DNA from 2 places in the uncultured Intestinibacter sp. genome. Region 2 is predicted to be linked to the other one. Evidence: predicted binding sites of a transcription regulator. Region 2 holds the regulator's gene; the other holds the start of a gene.
What was found. The regulator HrcA, encoded in region 2, represses chaperone genes, less so after heat shock. The targets are predictions, from matches to a motif close to TTAGCACTCNNNNNNNNNGAGTGCTAA.
Positions count from the first base shown of each region.

Region 1: groES (co-chaperone GroES) is a predicted target of HrcA. The motif match lies at 4,417-4,443, and genes of this name have one in related genera.

Region 1 covers NZ_CABQXJ010000048.1:9,672-18,669, forward strand. The annotation lists gene larC (nickel insertion protein) at 10-414, opposite strand; gene larC (nickel pincer cofactor biosynthesis protein LarC) at 444-1,181, opposite strand; gene larB (nickel pincer cofactor biosynthesis protein LarB) at 1,363-2,106, opposite strand; gene groL (chaperonin GroEL) at 2,387-4,012, opposite strand; gene groES (co-chaperone GroES) at 4,039-4,326, opposite strand; gene RDX53_RS09385 (DNA-3-methyladenine glycosylase) at 4,602-5,477, opposite strand; gene RDX53_RS09390 (hypothetical protein) at 5,547-5,756, opposite strand; gene RDX53_RS09395 (hypothetical protein) at 5,876-6,097, opposite strand; gene RDX53_RS09400 (hypothetical protein) at 6,277-6,948, opposite strand; gene RDX53_RS09405 (pyrimidine-nucleoside phosphorylase) at 7,380-8,681, opposite strand; gene deoC (deoxyribose-phosphate aldolase) at 8,700-8,998, opposite strand, start outside.
Region 2 covers NZ_CABQXJ010000013.1:25,047-34,044, forward strand. The annotation lists gene dnaK (molecular chaperone DnaK) at 1-799, opposite strand, end outside; gene grpE (nucleotide exchange factor GrpE) at 891-1,478, opposite strand; gene hrcA (heat-inducible transcriptional repressor HrcA) at 1,509-2,525, opposite strand; gene hemW (radical SAM family heme chaperone HemW) at 2,627-3,748, opposite strand; gene RDX53_RS04075 (hypothetical protein) at 3,981-4,679, opposite strand; gene lepA (translation elongation factor 4) at 4,914-6,719, opposite strand; gene RDX53_RS04085 (hypothetical protein) at 6,875-7,120, opposite strand; gene spoIIP (stage II sporulation protein P) at 7,135-8,106, opposite strand; gene gpr (GPR endopeptidase) at 8,124-8,998, opposite strand, start outside.

The sequences.
Region 1 (8,998 bases), on a different contig from region 2:
TCAACAATTTTAAAAAAATTTTTCGGCTATTAAATAATTTATTTCTTGAAAAACTTTAACTAGAGGTATGTTTTCCCTTTTAGCCATTATTTTACAATCTTCATACTCTGGTGTCGCTTTAATTAATTTATTATTTAAGTAACCTAACTTTATTTGTATGTCACCGTATTTTGTATTTATTCTTTCAAATTTTCTATCTATAACCCTTCTTTCTAGCTTATGATATCTCACTCCAAACGTTGATGTTTCAAGGATTAAGAGGTTTATAAGTTTTTGTAAATCTTCTTCTTTGCACAGTATACAAATCTTATATGCAGGTCTATTTTTCTTCATAAAAATACTTTCTGTATATATATCTAATGCACCTTGATTTAAAATTTGTTCGTATATGTGAGAATATATTTCTGAAGACATGTCGTCTATATTTACATTAATCTCCCAGACTATATTCTTTTTTTTTTTACACCTATAAATGTTCTTAGCATGTTTGGAACTTCAAATTTTTTATGTCCGATTCCATATCCTATTTGTTTAGTTTCAAATTCAATTTCGTCTATAAATTTATCACACATAGTTTTTATAATTGCTGCTCCTGTTGGAGTTGTACATTCACCTGATACATTGTTAAATTTAACTGGTACGTCTTTTAATATTTCTACGACTGCTGGTGCTGGTACTGGAATTATTCCATGTGCACACTTAACAAAACCTGATCCTAATGGTACTTTTGTCGCATATATTTTGTCTATGCATAGTAAATCTATTAGTATACATGAACCTACTATATCGATTATTGAATCCATTGCTCCAACTTCATGGAAATGTATTTTGTCGATAGATGTCCCATGTACCTTTGCTTCTGCTTTTGCAACTTCCATAAAGATATCTTTCGCATTTTGTTTTATTTTGTCGTTTAATGTACTATTGTCGATTATGTCATATATATCTATCAAGTTTCTATGTACATGACCTTCATTTACTATAACATTTACGTTTGTTCCTCTTATTCCATTTTCAAATTTATCATTTATTTCTATTTTGTATTCTTTGTTTAGGTTTAATTTGTCCAACTCTTTTAAAAATATTTCCTTTGGAACTCCTAGATTTAGTAATGTTGCTAAAGTCATATCCCCTGATATTCCACTTATAATATCAAAATATAAAATCTTTTCTTCTTGCATGTATTTTCTCCCCGTATTGTTTTATTATGTATTTTTATATATTTAATAAATTATTTATTTATATCGATTATTTCTATATTATTTTACTCAAATAATATTTTTTATATTTTCACAAATTACTTTAATTTGTTTTTAATTTATAATATCAATTCAATTTTCTCAATTCCCACAATATTTATAATTATTTTAATTTATTTATAGTAGCAGCTAAATATCCTGCTCCAAATCCATTATCTATATTGACTACAGATATCCCAGATGCACAACTGTTTAACATTGCTAAAAGCGCAGTAAGTCCATTAAAACTTGTCCCATATCCAACTGATGTTGGAACAGCGATTACTGGTACATCTACCATTCCGCCAACAACACTTGGTAATGCGCCTTCCATCCCTGCCACAGCAACTATTACCCTTGCTTGTTCAATAAGGTATCTTTTATTTAATAATCTATGTATCCCAGCTACACCTACATCATATATTCGCTCTACTTTATTTCCTAAAAATTTAGCAGTATAATAAGCCTCATTAGCCACTGCTATATCTGATGTACCTGCTGCAAGTATTGCTATAGTACCCTTTCCTACTATTTCAATCTCATGATTTTTTATCATTAATACTCTCGATAATTCATCATATTCTACATTGTCGTATATCTGTTTTAATTTTTCAGCAGTCTCTTTTCTGCATCTTGTTCCAAGTACATTGCTTTGTTTTTTAAGTAAAACATCTACTATCCCTATTATATGTTCATCTGTTTTTCCTTCACAGTAAATGACTTCTGGAAACCCATTTCTAATCTCTCTGTGATGGTCTATATTTGCATAACCTAAATCTTCATAAGGTAAATCTTTTAATTTAGTTATCGCTGTATCTATATCTATTTCATCATTTTTAACTGCTTCTAATAATTTTTTTACATCCATATTAACTTTGTGCCCCTTTCTCTATGATAATATCACCATATATTTCCCTTATAATTTACATATATTGTAACACTTACATCTTTATTTAGAAATATCCTTTTACCTAGTTTATACAATTTATAAGTATAATTTCCTATACGTTATATAAATTTTAAATACCTAATCTCCATTTAATCTCAATAGATTTTCTAAAATAAAAAAAGCACCATATCACAAAACTATTATGATATAGCGCATTAATTTCGAGTCGATATTTTAAATTTTAATATAATGAGTTAGATTACATCATTCCTGGCATTCCGCCACCAACTGCTGCAGCTGGATCTTCTTTTTGAGTAATTTCTGCAACTGCTGCTTCAGTAGTTAAGAATACACTTGCTATTGATGAAGAATTTTGTAAAGCACTTCTAGTAACTTTAGTTGGGTCAACTATACCAGCTTCTATCATGTTTACATATTCTTCTTTATATGCATCAAATCCTACTTCTGGATCTGCGTTTATTACATTTTGTACTATTACAGCACCTTCAAGACCTGCATTTATTGCTATTTGTCTTAATGGTTCTTCTAATGCTTTTCTTATTATTTTAGCACCTATAGCTTCTTCGCCATCTAATTCAGATATTAATTTTTCTACTGCTGGTATAACACTTACAAGTGCAGTACCACCACCAGCAACTATACCTTCTTCAACAGCAGCTTTAGTTGCATTTAAAGCATCTTCTATTCTTAATTTCTTTTCTTTCATTTCAACTTCTGTAGCTGCACCAACTTTAACTACTGCAACTCCACCAGATAATTTAGCTAGTCTTTCCATTAATTTTTCTCTATCAAAATCAGAAGTAGTTTCTTCAGCTAAATGTTTTATTTGGTTTATTCTGTTTTCTATGTTAGCTTTTTCTCCAGCTCCATCAACTATTGTAGTGCTGTCTTTTGTTACTTTTATTGAAGATGCTCTACCTAACATGCTTAAGTCAGCTTCTTTTAATTCGTAACCAACTTCTGAAGATATTACTGTACCTCCAGTAAGTATTGCTATATCTTCTAACATTTGTTTTCTTCTGTCACCGAATCCAGGAGCTTTAACAGCAACAACATCAAATGTTCCTCTTAATTTATTAACTACTAATGTAGATAATGCTTCACCTTCAACGTCTTCAGCTATTATTAATAATTTTTTACCTGTTTTAACTAATTGTTCAAGTAATGGTAATATTTCTTGAATGTTAGATATTTTCTTGTCAGTTATTAATATGAAAGGATCGTTTAAAACAGCTTCCATTTTATCAACATCTGTTACCATGTATGCAGAAACAAATCCTCTGTCAAATTGCATACCTTCAACAGTATCTAATTCAGTTTTCATAGTTTTTGATTCTTCAACAGTTATAACACCATCTCTACCAACAACTTTCATTGCTTCAGCTATTAATTGACCTATTTCATCATCACCTGAAGATACAGCACCAACTTGAGCTATTGCTTCGTCAGTTTCAACTATTCTTGATTGATTTTTTAATTCTTCAACTGCTACTTCTACAGCTTTAGCTATACCTTTTCTTATTAAGATTGGGTTTGCTCCAGCTGTTACGTTTTTAAGACCTTCTCTTATGATTGCTTGAGCTAAAACTGTTGCTGTAGTAGTCCCATCACCAGCTACATCATTAGTTTTAGTTGCAACTTGTTTAACAAGTTGAGCACCCATATTTTCAAATCTGTCTTCTAATTCTATTTCTTTAGCTATTGTTACACCATCATTTGTTATTAGTGGAACACCATACATTTTATCAAGTATAACATTTCTACCTTTTGGTCCTAATGTAACTTTAACTGTATCTGCTAATTTATTTACCCCTCTTTCAAGAGCTCTTCTAGTATCTTCTGCAAATTTAATTTCTTTTGGCATGTTAATTCATCCTCCTACTTATAATATTATAATTCTACTATAGCTAATATATCGCTTTGTCTTAATATTATGTAATTTTCCCCATCTGCTTTTATTTCATTTCCAGCGTATTTAGAGAAGATAACTTTATCTCCTACTTTAACTTCCATTTTTACTTCGTTTCCATCTACTATACCACCTGGTCCTACTTCTATAACTTCAGCCATTTGTGGTTGTTCTTTAGCTGCTGTTGGTAATACTATACCGCTTGCAGTTTTTTCTTCAGCTTCAAATTTTTTAATGACAACTCTGTCTGCTAATGGTCTTATTTTCATGTCCCATTCCTCCTATTTATATAAAAATCTTTGTGTTAAGTACATCTTAAAAATTCTTTTTGTATAGAATTTATTTATTATTTTCCAATTTTATCACTCTTTAACTAAGAGTGCTAACAATTATTATATTATACTATTTTACTCATTTTTTCAACCTATAATTGGATTTTTTTTCAAATTGTTATGAGTTTACAGTAAATTTTTTCAAATAAAATTTCGCATGCTTTTATATATTCTTTTTTGTTTTAATATATCCTCTATTACTTTTATAAAAATTATCTTCCTATACCAAATTCTCTTGCATAATAGAATAAATATTGTTGTGCAAATCCTGCTAAATCTCCGAATTTCTCTATACCAAATTTTCTAATTTTAGTTAAACTTAAATCCTCTTCAACGTAGAATTCTTGCATTACTCTCTTTACCCAAACATCAACAGGGAATGTATCGTATTTTTGCATACCAAATAAAGCTATACAATCAGCTACTTTTGGACCAACTCCATTAAATTTAAGTAATTCTTTTAAACATTCAGCCGTTGGTAATTTTCTATATTCTAGTACATCTATATTTTCATCATTTACTATTTGAGCAGTTGATTTTATATATTTATCTCTAAACCCTGTTGAACATGCTCTAATTTCTTCTATAGTTGCTTTGTTTAATTGTTGTGGTGTCGGGAATGCATAGTATTCTTGATTTTTATACTCTCCTATATATGTTCCAAAGTTTTTTGATAAGTTATTTATAGCTCTTTGTATCATTGGAATTCTATTATTTGCAGATATTATGAAAGAAATAAGCATTTCCCATCCATCTTGTTTTAATATTCTTATTCCTTCGCCAAATTCTGTAGCCTTTTCTAAATGCTCATCCATTACTTTTAATGTATTTACCATTGATTCATAATCTCTTCCTAAGTCGAAGTAGTCATACCATATGTTATCAAAATCTTCTTTTGTTGTATTATCTAAATATATTTTGTTTCCTTCTTGTTTAACGTTTATCACTTTGCCCATTGCCACACCTGTGTATGAGTCATCTTCTTGTTTTATCCATCTGAAACATTGTCCACATTCAAATATATGTTTAGGGTTAAAATTTTTTACGTCTTCTAATATTACAGTGTTACCTTGTTGTGTTACTTTCATTATGATTTCTCCTCTTACTTTATCTATTTTTTAATATTATTTTAATTATACCCTGGTTAGGTAGATTAATTACAATAACTTATAATCGTTATTTTTATTTTTAATATCATCATACAATATAGTTATAGTTATAAATCCTTCTCCAATCTCATGATCATAAATCATAGTTGGCTTTATATCAATAACTTGCTTGTCTTTTATAAAATTATTTACCGTATTTTCTATCTCTGTAGTTTCAAATCCGTCTCCAATAAAATCTTTAAAAATTTTTATTTTCATATTATTCACCCCTAAATTTATCAACTTATATATTATTTATATCAATATTAGCTTATAAATAACTTAATTATAAGATTAAATAAAAAAACTTCAGCCTGTTTTGGCTGAAGTTTTTGTTTTTACATATATTTATTTATTACTTCATAGCATTTCTCTCTGGCACTATCTCTATTCTGACTTATTACATCTAAGACCCATCCATTTCCGCCACCAGCTAATTTAGCATCTTCAATTGCACTTTGTTCTCTATTATATTTTTCTTGTTCAAAAGCATTTCTATAATTTCTTATTTCTTGTGCCTTATCTGGGAAATAAGAAGAAATATTGATTCCCTTGCTCAATATATTCCCCGTATTTTTTAGGTTGTATAACCTTAGCATAGACAGTAATTCCTGAAAATGCTACTGCCATTAAAGCTACAATTGCTACCACAATAATTAATGGGCTGCGTTTTTTGATTGATTGTTGTTCATAAATTTCTCCCTCGTTATATATATTAGATAAAAGCAGTTAATCCCTGCTAAACCTCACTAAATCTAGATATCAGTTTTTTCAATGCTTCTGTCATTTGATTAACTTCATCTTGTGTATAAAAATACCCATCATTAACTTCTTTTCCTGTTTTTATATACGCATCTAATGTTACTTTATAGTCTAATAACTCATTATTAACCTTGCCTCTATCTAATTTTTCGTAGATGGTTTCAGCTCTATCAATACATTCACTTAATTCATTCTTATTTGTCATTTGAAATACAGTTAATTGAAATCTTTCTGATACATTATCATATCCGACTTCTTCTATATAATTTTCAACAACTGTTCTTATCGTTTCTCTGTCATTTTTACTCACTATGTCTAAAATTTCTAAAACTAAGTTTTCATCCTTTAAATCTAAAGATTGTGCTTTCATAACACATTCTTTAACTTTTTCATCATCACTTATCCCTACATAACTTTTGGAGAGTCCCAAGAGTGCTTCTATACTATTTTTATCTATCCTAAGTGCACTCTCAAAATCATATATTGCTTGTCTATAATGTTCTTCAGCTATATGTTCATTCCCTAATTCTATATATTTATTGTATTTTTTAGGTATTATAACCTCTTTATATGCCATAATACTCGAAAAAACTACTACCGCTAAAACTAAAATCATCCCTATAAATTTTAGCAGCTTACTCTTTTTCATTTTATTCCCCATAAAAATCTCCCTTTGTAATTTTTTCTGCCTTATATATATTAACCAATTTTTATCATTTTTGCAAACATTTGCTTTTTATTTTACACTTATCGATTTACATTTATTTATTTTTACATATAAAATTTATTGTATATGTACTATCAATTAATTTGTATATAATTCTATTATAAAAAAATTACCTTTATATTAAATCTTTAAGATAAATTATAAGATTTTTATCAAAATTCGCTTCGCTCATGGCGCCAACGACTTCGTCCGTTGCTTCAGGTAATAAGTTGGAAAATCTACATTATCCACAAACCAGATAATGTAGATTTTCCTTAGAATTAAAAAAAATAGGATATTAAAATAGATAATCTATTCTAATATCCTATTTATATCTAAAATATAATCATAAATTTATATAATTTTTATATTTATTATGATAATACTTTTTCTATTATTGGTTGAGGTGCAACTTCCTCATCAGTTAATTCAAATGCATGATAAAGTTCATCAATCCATTGTGGTTTTAGTTCTTCATCGTGATAAACAACGCATATTGTTTCACCTTCATTAACTTTATCTCCACGTTTGCAAGCAAGCTCGATTCCAACAGCATGATTTACATCTTCTTCTTTAGTTGCTCTACCTGCACCAAGTTGCATAGCTAGTATACCAAGTTTTTCTGAGTGAAGTAATTTAACATTTCCTGATTCTTTGCTTTTTATCTCTGTTTTAAACTTAGATTGTGGTAATAACGCTGGATTTTCTATCATATCTACGTTACCACCTTGAGCTTTAACCATTTCTTTAAATACTTCGAATGCTCTTCCTGAAGATACCGCTTCATCTAACATTACCCTAGCTTCGTCTTTATCTTTCGCAACTTTTCCTTGAATTAGCATTATTTCAGCAGCTTGCATACAAAGTTCTGTAAAATCTGCTGGTCCATGACCTTTTAATGTCTCTATTGCTTCTCTTATTTCAATTGCATTACCTATAGTGTTTCCTAAAGGTTGGTTCATATCTGTTATCATAGCCATTGTATTTCTACCTAAGCTATTTCCTATAGATATCATAGCTTCTGCTAATTTTGTTGCATCTTCTATAGTATGCATAAATGCACCTTCACCATATTTAACGTCTAATAATATAGTATCTGAACCAGATGCTAATTTTTTAGACATTATTGATGATGCAATTAGCGGAATAGATTCAACAGTTCCAGTAACGTCTCTTAAAGCATATAATTTTTTGTCAGCTGGTACTAAATCTCCAGTTTGACCTATTATAGCTATTCCAACTTCTGAAACTTGTTTTTTGAATTGTTCTTCTGTTAAGAAACAATTGAATCCTTCTATAGATTCTAATTTGTCAAGTGTTCCACCTGTATGTCCAAGTCCACGACCAGACATTTTTGCTACTTTTAATCCACAAGCTGCAACTAGTGGACCTAATGCCATTGATGTTTTATCGCCAACTCCACCAGTTGAGTGTTTGTCAGCTTTTATACCTTCTATTGAAGATAAGTCTATTACATCACCACTGTTCATCATAGCTTTAGCTAAGTATGAAGTTTCTCTTTCGTTCATTCCATTTAAAACTATAGCCATAAGTAATGAACTTATTTGATAATCAGGTATAGATCCATCTGTTACACCATCTACAAAAAATTGAATTTCTTGGTCTGTTAATTCTTCGTTATATCTTTTTTTATTTATAACATCTACAAAACGCATATCTATTTCCTCTTTATTTTAGTATCCTTGTGCTTCTTTACCTTTTATTAAGTTTATTGCAGAACTTGTTCCTATTCTTTCACAACCTTCATTTATAAACATTTCAAGGTCTTCTACAGTTTTAACTCCACCTGCAGCTTTTATTTTTACATTTTCTCCTATGTGTTGTTTGAATAATTTTATATCTTCTATAGTTGCACCAGCAGTTCCAAATCCAGTTGAGGTTTTTATGTAGTCTGCTTTTGCATCTGTAACACATTTACACATAGCTATTTTTTCTTCTCCTGTTAAGAAACAAGTTTCGATTATAACTTTTA
Region 2 (8,998 bases):
GTTTTGGTCCTTCTGCAGTTGCAGTTATGAATGGTAGATTTATGTTAGTTGACATTGTTGAAGATAATTCTTTTTTAGCTTTTTCAGCAGCTTCTTTTAATCTTTGTAATGCCATTTTGTCTGATCTTAAATCAACACCTTCAGCTTTTTTGAATTCGTCAGCTAAGTAATCTATTATAACTTTATCGAAGTCGTCTCCACCTAATCTGTTGTTACCAGCAGTAGCTAAAACTTCGAAAGTACCGTCACCTATTTCAAGTATTGATACGTCGAAAGTACCTCCACCTAAGTCAAATACTAATATTTTCTTTTCTTCGTCTAATTTATCCATACCGTAAGCAAGAGCTGCAGCAGTTGGTTCGTTTATTATTCTTTTAACGTCAAGTCCTGCTATTCTACCTGCATCTTTAGTTGCTTGTCTTTGAGCATCTGTGAAGTATGCTGGAACAGTTATAACTGCTTCTGTTACTGTTTGACCTAAGTAACTTTCTGCATCTGATTTTAATTTTTGAAGTATTATAGCTGATATTTCTTGTGGAGTATATCCTTTACCATCTATATCTACTTTGTAATCTGTACCCATATGAGTTTTTATTGAAGTTACAGTTCTTTCTGCATTTGTAACTGCTTGTCTTTTTGCAGGTTCCCCTACTATTCTTTCACCATCTTTTGTAAATGCTACTACTGATGGTGTAGTTCTCATACCTTCGTTATTTGCTATTATTTGAGGTTCTCCACCTTCTAAAACTGCTACACAAGAGTTTGTTGTACCTAAATCTATACCTATTACTTTTGCCATGTTAATACGCCTCCTGGAATTTTCATTTTAATTAATTTATTTAATTTGTTAGCTATTTTCAATTATTAGCTATTTATTATTTACAAATTTATTAGCAAGATACTTTAACCATTGTTGGTCTTATTACTTTTGCACCAAGTTTGTATCCTTTTTGTAGTACCATAACAACTTTGTTTGGTTCTACTCCATCTATGTTTTCTTGCATTACTGCCATGTGAACATTTGGATCGAAATCAGCATCTTCTGCTTCTATTTCTTCAACACCAAATTTTACTAATGAATCTTTTAGTTGTTTATAAACTAAATCTACACCTTTATAAAGAGCTTCTTCTTTATCTGGGCAAGCATCTAATGCTCTTTCCATATTATCTATAACTGGTATTAATTCAGTTATTATTTTTTCATTAGCAAATACGCCAATTGTCTCTTTTTCTTGTTGTGTTCTTCTAATATAGTTAGAATATTCTGCTTGAAGTCTTCTATATTTATCTTCAGATGCTTCTACTTTAGATTCTAAGTCTTTTATTTTATCTTCAACTTTCTTTTCTTCTAATTTAGAATTTATATCTGTTACATTATCATCTTCAGTTTGTTGTGTTTTTACTTCCTCAGCCGCTTGTTCTTCAACTGAAGTGTTAGTATCGTTTTTAACTTCAGATTGTACATCTTTATTTTCCAAGATATTACACCCCTCGATTCTTTTATTTTTCTATTTATTATTAAGCAATATATTCATATAATTTATTATCGAATATATTCTAGAATAATCCATTCTCGTTGGACCTATAAAACTTATACGTCCGATTTGCTCATTGTCTACTTTGTATGTAGCTGTTACAACACTACAGTCTTGGGCTTGTTGACAGTCATTATCACTACCAATTATTATATTGGTATTGTCTTTTAATATTCCTTTTGATTGTATTATTTTAGCTACTGTTTCTTTTGTTTCAAGCATGTCTAAAAAGCTTCTAGCTTTTAATACATCATTAAATTCTGGATAATCAAGTATGTTTGTAACACCGTTTAATGTTATCGATACATCATCATCTGATACATTTGAATTTAATACGCTAAGCAATTTATCCACTATAGAAGAGTATTCTCCTATTTCATATTTTATAAAAGCTATTAAATTGTTATCAATATCTGTTATACTTTTTCCTGCAAGCTTTTTAGTAAGATTATCAGAAATTATATTCAACTTAGCTTGATCTAAATACTTTTTAGTAGGAATATCAGTCTTTTTAATATCTCCAATATCTGTTACAACAATTAATAATATACTGTGTTCACCCATGTTAACTAGTTGGATATGTTTAATCACACTTGGTTTTACTATTTTAGTAGTACCTATAGTTGTGTAATTAGTAAGCTGTGATAACATCTTAGAAGTTTCATGAATTAAATCTTGTATGTGATTCATGTTGCTTTCTACACATTTTTCAATTATTTCTTTGTCGCTATCATTTAATTCATTAGTTCCCATCAACAAATCTACATATAATTTATAACCTTTTTCTGTTGGCACCCTTCCTGCTGATGTATGTGGCTGAACTAAATATCCCAATTCTTCCAAATCCGCCATTTCATTTCTTATAGTCGCAGCGCTAACTCCAAGATTATGCTTTTTAGAAATTGTTCTAGATCCTACAGCTTCAGCTGTTTCAATATAATCTTTAACTATCGCTTTGAGGATTTTCATTTTTCTTTCATTAAGTTCCATTTTTCATTTCCTCCCTGCTGTTAGCACTCACTATTTTCGAGTGCTAAAAAGATTATATATATTATATAACACTTATTTTTATTTTTGTCAACAGTTTTTATTTAATCTATATAATCTAAAAAAATATTATTTGATATTTCTCTTCCCTTTTGAGTAAATTTAAATCCGCCCTGTGTCATTTCTATTAATTCTAAATTTAAATGTTTAGCTATTTGTTCTTTATATTTTTCTTCAAAGTTTATTTCAAATTCCTCAAAATCTTTAAAAATTATACCTTCATTCATTCTAAGTCCCATGATAATCTTTTCTTCTATTTCGTCTTTTTGAGTAAGAGTTTCAAAGAAATCTATAGGCTTTTGATTTTGTAATAATTTTTCATGATAATCATCTAAACTTTGTACATTGTTGTATCTAACATTATTAATATATCCAGATGCTCCCGGTCCTAATCCTATGTAATTTTTACATTTCCAATATAATATGTTATGCTTGCATTCATATCCCACTTTAGCATAATTTGATATCTCATATTGATTATATCCATTTTCTTTTAAATAATTTATAGCATATTCATACATTTTTATATCTTCATCTTCATCACCAAGATCAAACTCTTTTTTCATATACATGTCGTATAATTTAGTTCCTTCTTCTAAAATTAGAGAATACGCTGATATATGTTCTGGATTCAAGCTTACTATTTTATGTAGAGTTTCTTTCCAATCTTCAAAAGTTTGATGTGGAAGATTATACATTAAATCTATATTTATATTTTTAAATCCTACTTTTCTAGCTTCTAAATAGTTTTTTTCAAATTGTTCATAATTATGTATTCTACCTATATATCTAAGTAAATTTTCTTGCACAGCTTGAAGTCCTATACTAAGTCTATTTACTCCAATACTTCTCATAAATTTTAGTTTATCTTCTGTAAGTGTACCTGGGTTGCACTCCATTGATATTTCTGCATCTTCATCTATAGAGAAGTTTTCTTTTATTTCGTCCATTATAAATTGCATGTCATTATTGTTTAATATGCTAGGCGTCCCTCCACCAAAAAATATGCTATTTATTTTTCTATCTTTATTTTTATATAAAGCCATCTCTTTTTTTAAATCAGATAAAAATCTATCTTTTTCATTTACTATCATTTTATATGAATTAAAATCGCAGTATTTACATTTTTGCACGCAAAAAGGTATATGTATGTATAATCCAAGCAAAAAATCACCCTCTCTATTTTTATTTCTTATAGCTTTTATAAGTTTTTATTATCTTATTTATAGTTTTCACAATGAAATTATAAGTATACATTCTATTGCTATTATAAATTATAATCACTCTATATAAAATAACTTATTTTTTTAATTAAAAATTCATCAACAGACTTACTACATTGCTTTAGATAATATATAATTACCTTAAAATTAAAAAAGGTAAACTTAAAAAATAAGTTTACCTTTTTGTATTTATATTTACCATACCTCTAAGGCATGTTTTTTCATCTATTCCTAGTGCTTCTCCTACAGCAATAGATAAGGCAGCATTTTCTACAGATACATCATCATAATCAAATAAATCTAAGTATTTATATGTAATCTTTGAGTTATCCGCAATTATTACTTTAGTATTTCTCTCTCTTGCTATACTTTTAAAATAATCTGTGTAATTATTGTTAGTTGTTACTAAATATCCTTCATAAGGTATAACTTGCGCAAATGATTGAACAAGTTTATCATCTTCTTCTACATAATCCTCAGAAATCTCACTTATAACAGCTATATTTTCATTTAGCTCATTAAATTTAGATACTTTTTTAGAAGCTGAATCTGCATCTATATTTTCATAAATTACAGCATCGACGCCTAACTCTGATGCATTTTTTAAAACTGAAAATTTATCATTATTAGTTTTATGTTGTAATTTTGAATATTCATCATCTGAACCATTTTGTAGTCCTAAAATTATATCTGAAGATTCGTTTGCAGTTTTTCCTATAACTTTATAACCTGCTTCTATTAATATATTACTGACTAAATTAGTTATTATAGATTTCCCCTTTATTCCATTTAGACTTATTCTTATTGGTATTTTATCGATGATTTGTTGTCTTTGTGATTTATTTTTGTTAATTAAAATTATGCTTAAAACCACTATTATTGCTACGATTGCTATTATAATAAAAATAACTCATCCCTCCTAAAGATTTACTTTACATAAATATAATTTCCTATGCGCTATAAAATAAGCTTAAATGCTGTATTAGCATAAGTTTATTTTATATTATTTTATAACCCTTTTCAACTTATATTATAGTATAAAAATGATGTTAAAAAAGCTCTATAAAATAGATACTTCATCTTTTATAGAGCTTTTATTTATTTTAATCTAGTCGTCTAATTTTAAAACTGCCATAAATGCTTTTTGTGGTACTTCTACGTTTCCGATTTGTCTCATACGTTTTTTACCTTCTTTTTGTTTTTCAAGAAGTTTCTTCTTACGAGATATATCCCCACCGTAACATTTAGCAAGTACGTCTTTTCTAAGAGCACTTATAGTTTCTCTAGCTATTATTTTATTTCCAACAGCTGCTTGTATTGGCACAGCAAATTGATGTCTTGGTATTTCATTTTTAAGTTTTTCACACATAGCTTTTCCTCTAGCATATGCTTTTGATTCATGTACTATAAAACTTAGTGCATCGACTTGTTCTTTATTTATTAATATATCTAGTTTTACTAGTGTAGATGGAACATATCCTTTCATTTCAAAGTCTAATGAACCATATCCTCTTGTTCTAGATTTTAATGCATCAAAGAAATCGTATATAACTTCATTTAGTGGTAAATCGTAATGTAACATAACTCTCTTAGGATCTATATACTCCATATTATGCATAGTTCCACGTCTCTCTTGACATAATTCCATTACTATACCAACATAGTCTTTTGGTACTATTATGTCAGCTTTTACGATTGGTTCTTCTATCATTTTTATTTCTGATGGGTCTGGTAAGTTAGTTGGGTTTTGTATCATAACTACTTCACCAGTATTCTTAGTTACTCTGTATATAACAGATGGAGCTGTTGTTACTAGGTTTAAGTTGAATTCTCTTTCTAGTCTCTCTTCTATTATTTCTAAGTGTAATAATCCTAAGAATCCACATCTAAATCCGAACCCTAATGCTGCAGAAGTTTCAAGTTCAAATTCTAATGCTGCATCGTTTACTTGTAATTTTTCTAATGCATCTTTAACATTTTCATATTTTTCACCTTCACCTGGATAAATACCACAGTAAACCATTGGTGTAGCTTTTTTGTATCCTGGAAGTGCTTCTTCTGTAGGTCTTGATGCATCTGTTATAGTATCACCAACATGACAACTTCTTATATCTTTTATACTCGCTGCTATATATCCAACATCTCCAGCTTGAAGGCTATCAAGTTCAGTTGGATGTGGAGCCATAACCCCTACTTCTGTAACTTCGAATTTCTTTTTAGTATTCATCATCTCGATTGTCATACCTTTTTTAACTTCACCTTCGAATACTCTAACATATGCTACAACACCTTTATAAGCATCATAGTATGAGTCGAATATTAAAGCTTTTAATGGTTTTTCTATATCACCTTCTGGAGCAGGTATATTATTTACTATATCTTCTAATACGTCTTGTATATTTAAACCACTTTTAGCTGATACTAATGGAGCTTCACTAGCATCAAGCCCTATAATATCTTCTATTTCTTCTTTTATTTCGTCTGGTCTAGCACTTGGAAGATCTATTTTATTTATTACTGGTAATATTTCTAAATCTTGATCTAATGCTAAATATACATTTGCTAATGTTTGTGCTTCTACACCTTGAGCAGCGTCTACTACTAATAGAGCTCCTTCACACGCAGCTAAACTTCTTGATACCTCATAATTGAAGTCGACATGACCTGGAGTATCTATTAAGTTTAGATAGTACTCATTTCCATCCTTAGCGTTGTATTTTAATCTTATATTTTGTAATTTGATAGTGATTCCTCTTTCTCTTTCTAAATCCATGTTATCTAATAACTGATTTTTCATTTCTCTATCACTAACTAAACCTGTATATTGAATTAATCTATCCGCCAAGGTAGACTTTCCATGGTCTATATGTGCAATAATACTAAAATTTCTCGTTCTACTTTGTTTATTGTCCACCTTTTTTCCTCCTTAAAACTTAGTTTAAATTATTTTAATCATAGATTTTATTTTATAATATATCAGCTTTTCTGTAAATATAAGTTATGACAGAAAAATAAGACTTATTCATATATTAAGCCTTATTTTTCCAAGTTTATACAATCATTATAGTACTATCCTTTTATATTTAAGTTAAAATTTTTTAAAATTTCTTCTATAGAGTTTATTTTTTTCTGTATTAATTCTATATTCATATCTATTATTGATTTTTTATTAAGATTTTTATTCATATTATAATCTGTAAAAAATATACATCCTATAGCTATATTTATCATAAAAATTATAGATAATGTTTTAAAAGTTATTGTTCTCTTCTTTTTATTTTTTCTATTATTTATTCTTTCATCTAATGTAGGCATTTATTTATTCTTTCTCAATTATTTTTTATATTTTGTTCTTTAAAATATCCATCTATTACTTGTGCTATATATTTTGCACTCGCTTGAGCTTCTGCAGTAGTAGTACCATTACTTCCTACTTCTACTAATATAGCATTGTCTGAGATACTTTGATTGAATCTACCATAAGGTTTTAATACTACTGGCATTATTAAATCAGGATATTTTTTCTTAGCGTATTCAGTCAATCCATCAGCTAATTTTTGTACTTTTTCAACATCATCATTTCTAGCACCTACAACAAAGAAAAATTTAGCTACTTTTTCTCCATTTATTGTTGTAGTGTATTTATTGTGAATATTATTTTTTGTAGCTTGATTAGCTATATTAAGACCGTCTCTATGTAGGTCTATAGTTATATTTACATCATTATATTGATTCATTACAGATTTTATAGTTTCTGCACTTCTTGCATATGAATTATTATATGTAGGACTATCATGAAAAGTAGTAGAATGAACTACTCCCCATCCCAAGTTAGACAGTTGGTTTGTAAGTAAACATCCAACAGACATAACTGAGTGGTCCTTATCTTCAGAGTGATAATTTCCTTTTGGTGAATCAGAATATGTTTCACAACTGTGACTGTGGTATATCAAAATTTGTGGTTTATTGTTAGTAACTCTTAATTTTGAATTATATACACTACTGTCTAATGTTATACCATTAGCATTTGTCGTTTTTGCAACAGGAATATTATCTTCTCCTACATATACATTAACAAACTGATTATTTGTAGCTTTATTATTATTTGTAGTTGTATCTTCTTTATTTGATTGATCGCTTTTATCTGTATTTTGTTCATCTTTTTCTATAACTTTAACTTCGGGATAAGAATATTTTATTAAGTTTTTAAATAATCCATTCTTATCAAGCCCTAATGTAGTACTTGGTATTGTAAATAATAAAATAGCTATACTTATTACTTTAGCAAATTTATTATACATATTTCTCCTCCTTAGTTTTAAATCCTTCCTGGATGGAGGGACCTATTTAATCCTTCGCTTATTATTATCGCTAGATTTTCTATTGTTTCGTCTATGTCTTTTGGAGTTACAATTAAATTTTTATCATATGGGTCTAAAGAATCTTTAATTAATTGGTATTTTTCTTCTTCTTTTAATTTTTTAAGCATTGTATAAAATCCACTGCTTTCTTCAGATACTTCCATTAAATTATCTATAGCTAAATCTAGCACATCTATCGTAAGTGTGGCAGCATCTACTACTGTAGGTACGCCTATTGCAATTACATCTACACCTAAATAAGATTTATCTAATGCTTTTCTTTTATTACCAACGCCTCCTCCTGGTGCTATACCACCAGTTGATATTTGAATAGTTGCATTAACTCTATCCATTTTTCTAGATGCCAATGCATCTATTGCAACTACTCTATCTGGTTTAATTTTGTCTACGATTGATTTTACTATTTCTACTGTTTCAATACCTGTAATCCCCATAACTCCTGGACTCAATGCTGCTACTTCAGAAAAGTCATCATCATAGTCTTTGTTGTAGTTTTTAAAAATATGGCGAGTTACAAGTGTTTTTGATACTGCTCTAGGCCCTAGTGCATCTGAGGTAATGTTCCAGTTTCCTAGTCCTATTACTAGAGTTCGTTTAGATTGATCTGTTCCAAATATATCTATTAGTTCGTCTTTTAGATAATTTATAACTTTTTCTCTAGAATCGTCATCATCAAATTTCATTAAGTCGCTTTCTAGAGTTATATATTTACCTATTTCTTTATTCATTATTTTTGAACCAGTTTCATTTATTATTTCGACTGTAGTAACAGTGCAATCTTCTAGTTCTTTTGTGTCTACTACGACTCCAT